DNA from 2 places in the Halobacillus sp. Cin3 genome. Region 2 is predicted to be linked to the other one. Evidence: riboswitches for the same ligand, from Rfam matches in the RefSeq annotation. Region 2 holds a riboswitch; the other holds the start of a gene.
What was found. Region 2 has a riboswitch for cyclic di-GMP ahead of sda (sporulation histidine kinase inhibitor Sda). Riboswitches for the same ligand answer to the same signal wherever they lie in the genome.

Region 1: it holds a riboswitch for cyclic di-GMP, as region 2 does, so the genes downstream of both, QMA39_RS14540 (endo alpha-1,4 polygalactosaminidase) here and sda (sporulation histidine kinase inhibitor Sda) in region 2, are expected to answer to the same signal.

What each region holds. Positions count from the first base shown of each region.
Region 1 is NZ_CAMZMV010000004.1:283,877-286,331, reverse strand. Features, by position in the region: gene galE (UDP-glucose 4-epimerase GalE) at 1-279, opposite strand, end outside; gene QMA39_RS14540 (endo alpha-1,4 polygalactosaminidase) at 456-1,298, opposite strand; cyclic di-GMP riboswitch class I at 1,334-1,420, opposite strand; gene QMA39_RS14535 (hypothetical protein) at 1,490-2,455, shown strand, end outside.
Region 2 is NZ_CAMZMV010000001.1:55,013-57,467, reverse strand. Features, by position in the region: gene QMA39_RS00275 (diguanylate cyclase) at 1-848, opposite strand, end outside; cyclic di-GMP riboswitch class II at 1,117-1,200, shown strand; gene sda (sporulation histidine kinase inhibitor Sda) at 1,211-1,432, shown strand; gene QMA39_RS00265 (Lrp/AsnC family transcriptional regulator) at 1,419-1,826, opposite strand; gene QMA39_RS00260 (MBL fold metallo-hydrolase) at 1,946-2,455, shown strand, end outside.

The sequences.
Region 1 (2,455 bases), on a different contig from region 2:
GAGTGGCATAGAGACGGATTCACCGACCGCCTTCAGTCCTGCCAGATGAATGACCGCTGTAATGCCGTAGTCCTCAAAGACCTTTCGTATCAGGTCCTGATCCAGCAGATCCCCTTCAACGAACGTCAGCGTCTTCCCTGTAAGCTCCTGTACACGGAGCAGTGATTCCGGGTGGCTGTTGTATAAGTTATCAATGACGACAACCTCATGGTTCCGCTCCAATAATTCAAGACAGATATGGCTTCCTATGTATCCGGCCCCGCCTGTAACTAAGATCATTGCCTCTCCTCCTCTATCATTATCTTACTTGGAATGTACAGGAAATTTAAGGATATGTCTACTGTAAAAGGAAAGGAGCCCATCTTTAGGCTCCCTTCTAAAAGTCCTTGTTCTGTTCGTTTTTCGACATTTTTACGCCATTCAGCCCATTTTTCAAGAAAATTTTTGTATAATTATTACCAAGCATTATAATGGCTGGATTCATGATAATGGATGAACCCGTGACTTTCTGCCAGCGCCTGACTTTTGGACTTCTGAGAGAAGGAGACGGTTAATATTTCCAGACCTGTTTCCCGGCGAAGCTGCTTCAAATCCTGCATCCGGTCCAGGGCCCATTGGTCTTTCGCTACCGAGGAGTGATTGTAATTCTCCCACATAATGCCGTCTACATAAGGATACGTCGTTGTCGACAACGTGCCGAACCCCCAGTTTTGAATAAGGGACAAAGAAGGGTGTTGGAGCCGGATCTCCTGCAGAAAGACGGCCATACCAGCGCGCTGCTCATCCAGCACATCAGATCCGCAGTGTTCGTTATCGATATTCCCGACAGTATCTAAAAAGACACCGTCCAAGCCTTTATCAGCCACCTGTTTCTCAATCTCAGCAAGAAGCACCTGCTGGTAATGCTCAGAGGTGATATCGGTCAGGTAAGAATCCCATTCCGGATAATAGACACGCTCCCCATCACGGTGGAAAAAGTCGGACTCCTCCAGCTGACTGATCAGCGCAGTATTCCAGTTATCGGCTTCCATCGTGTTGATGTACCCATACACCAGTGTCCCGGACTGCTGAATCGTTTCAATCTGGCTTTTAGTATAGAACACCGGTTCAATCATGACAGCATCATACGCCTGCATCTTATTCAAGATCGCTTCGGTCGGAGAATCATAATAAATTTTATAGGACTGCACATTGGAAAGTGGATGAGAAGATTGTGCAGAAGTAGATAGAGGGGAAAGTACAAGACCAGCGGCTAAAACAGCAAGAAAACCCCATTTCATCTTTGTGAAAACACCCATGATACGCCTCCTGATTTTCCAGAGAGCGGCTGTGGCATTGCAGACTGGCTATCGGCTCCTGGAGGGACCTGAGACCCATGTCTTTGCGCCCTTACCTTTCGATAAGTCTGCCTTTCTCTATTCAATTTTATCCACATTATACCACACGTTTAACATGTTAAAGCACTTTAAATCCATATGGAGGTGATTGGATGTTCTACCAACAATCCAGTTTTATCAGGAAGTTTATTGAACTGATTCTCGTATTTTCAGTATTGGGGTTCCTTGATCAGTCGTTGGAATGGGACATGCTGGAATGGACGCTGAACCCTGTGTTCTTTGCTGTCCTTTTGTTTTCCCTCAGATACGGTCTGAATTTTGCTCTTTTGAGCTTTTTTGCTGCATTAATCTATCATGTGTATGACATTTATCAGCGGGATGGGGACTTATTTCTCTTATTCTATGATCCCGCCAATTATTTATCGCTCCTCTTCCTGCTGCTGGCCGGCGTCATTACAGGGCTGTACAGCACGTCCTTCCGGGAAAGGTATGAAAGTCAGCAGTATGTGCTGAAGGAAACGAAAGATGAAAATGAGGAACTGAAAACATCTTTAACCGCTCTGGAACGGTCTCAACGGGTCATGCAGGCAAAGGTCCTTGATTCCGAGTACACCCTTTCCCGGATTTATGAAGTCGGAAAGACGCTTGATCAGCCTTCTCCAGAACTTGTCCGAAACGAAGCGGTTACAATCATCGGAGACCTGTTTGAAGCGGAAGACTTAGCTGTATATCATGTCGACTCTTCTAAGAAATCGCTGCGCCTCCGCGTTCGAAAAGGAAATACCGAACGACTTCCGCAAACGATTTTCATCGATGATGCGGCCTCGATTTTCTCACGCGGACTGAAAAACAAAACGATTTGTTTAAAGACAGTTGATGATGAAGCCGATGCTCCGGTGCTGATCGGACCGATCGTCTACAATCAGGACGTACGGGAAGTTCTTGTCATTGATCAGCTCGATTTTGCCAAACTGACGAAATATGAAGTTCAAATCCTCTCTCTCGTGCTCGACTGGATGGCCAACCGGATTGAAAGAGCCGGGGAATATCTTCGTAAAGAAGAAGAGCAGAAGATGTATCCAGGCACAAGTATTTATGATAAGGAAGCTTTTGACGAA
Region 2 (2,455 bases):
GTGAACTCTTCTCCACCGTTTCTAGATACGATATCAAAGGATCGGGTTACCTCATTCAAGGTACTCCCCAGCTGCCGCAGTACTTCATCACCGGCCGCATGCCCATATGTGTCGTTCACGCGCTTAAAGAAATCAATGTCGATGGCAAGCAGAGTCAACGCTTCCTCTTTTTCCACGGCGTTTCTCACACTATGGTTCCAGAGGCGGTCAAACTCCCTCACATTATATAACCCAGTCAAATAATCGACGGATGACTGCTCTTCATACGTTTTAAAAAGATAATGAGACCTCCGCAGGTAATGGACGAGGTAGGAAGCCAGCATCCCACCGATAAATGAAATCAGCCAGTAGATGGGAATGAGAAACTGCAGTGTGCCCCAGTCCCTGATTACCAAGGAAATGACAATCGAAAAGACGATGTTCGACCAGAGCAGCATTTGAAAGGAGGATTTGAGCGGACTCTCCCTGTGATGAACCTTCTGGTACAGCCACATATAACCGATAAACAAGAAAATCATTAAGATGACAGCGGCCATCGAAGAAAGATTGACCCCATACAACAGCCGTCCGGAAGCAATGATGACAGCACTCAACAAAGCCGGGCGGATCCCTATGTATAAGAGCAGAAGCATGACGGGGAGATGGCGCAGATCAATAATCGTCTGTTCTGTCACCTGTATAGAAAAATACATCAGCAAAATGCCAAGCAATCCGCCTGCAACCCCGTCGATCCACTGACTGTTCTGTTTAGAAACCGCAGGCAGCAGTTTCGTCCACCGAACCTGCAGATACATAAAAACGAGGGCAATTACGATGCAGATATTTATAAAAAATTCCTGAATGATCACAAACAACCTCATCCCTCTTTCTCTTCTTGCACCCATTTGTTCTATTATCGACATCTTCCAACAGATTTGTCTATGAAAATTGTCATTCCTTTGTAAAAGAAGATGTACAAAACGTATACACATCTGTGCATCACGGTCTTTCTTCCTATTACAAAATCAGTCATTTTGTGGTAATAATAGAGTATAAACAACGACGATTATAAGAAACAGCCCCCTGATGTTCAGGTCGTTTCCTTTTGTGAATGGAAGGGTATACGTATCAAAATAAAATAAACGAGACACGATGAACTGTGATTTTTAATGTGGGCACTTGAATCACAGGGAGTGAGTAGTGCAACCGGCTCCGCTCAGGAGGCATAACCATGAGTAAAACACCCCCGCGTCCTATGGAAAACAGTGACGATAACAAAAAACAAATCGTTCACCTGAAAGCTTCGTCAATCAAAACCTTGTCGGATCCCCTTCTCCTACTGACCTACCGTCAGGCTGCCGAGATGGGTCTGGATCAAGACTTTCTTTACCTTATCTGTAAAGAGTTGAAAGACAGGGGGTTCTCCATTGAATGCTCCTCTAGCTACGGATGACAATGGATAATTTATAGCTCACCCGTTGATTAAGCTCTACCAGCCATTCATCCAGCACCTCATTGGAAGGAAAACGGCATTCCAGTAAATAGCACCCCTCCCCGCTGATTTTATAATTATTCCTGACGAATGATGGATGGTTCTCGAGAAATGTAAAATAGGGTTGATGATTCAGGCTGTCTGTGTAGATATTCAAAAAACAGTGGACAGGATAGCCCATCTTCTTTTCATTCACGCGGACTGTATAGGATTCAATCAGCCCTTCGTCTTCTAACTTCAAGACTCTTGCCGCTGCTGCCTGTCCTGTGAGATGGACATGAGCTCCCAGCTCCTTCATCGTCATCCGGCCATCTTTTTTCAGCTCTTCTATAATTTTCTCATCGGTTTTGTCCATGACTTCTGCCTTCCTTTCATATTTCAACTCTTTTCAGCCAAACACTTGATTAATGCGGTGTACTCCTATTTCCCTTCATAGTACGCTATTGTCAACAGAGATAAAAGGAGGAAGGCTTTATGAAAATCAAGCTGATTCGAAATGCAACATTACAATTGAACTATGGAGGAAAAACCTTCTTAATCGATCCATTCCTTTCCACACAGGGAGCGATGCCGGCTTTTCCAAATTCGCCGCATCAGGATTTAAGGAACCCGACCGCCCCCCTGCCTGTTGATGCCGAAAGTCTGACCGATGTGGACGCTGTCTTCATCACCCACCTTCATCCTGATCATTTTGATGACGAAGCGAAGGCTGTTCTAGCCAAAGAAACGCCTCTGTTCGCTCAAAATGAGGAAGACGTGAGAGCTGTGCAGGACGCAGGATTCACCCATGTCCACTCCTTCCAAAATGGTGTGGATATAGAAGGCATCCGGATTACCCGCACCCCGGGACGTCACGGATCGGAAGAAATGACAGCTATAACGGGAAAGGTGTCCGGTCTCCTTTTTGAAGCAGACGGTGAGAAAAGTCTTTATATTGCCGGGGACACGGTTTGGTATGAAGAAGTCGAACAGACGCTGGCCTCC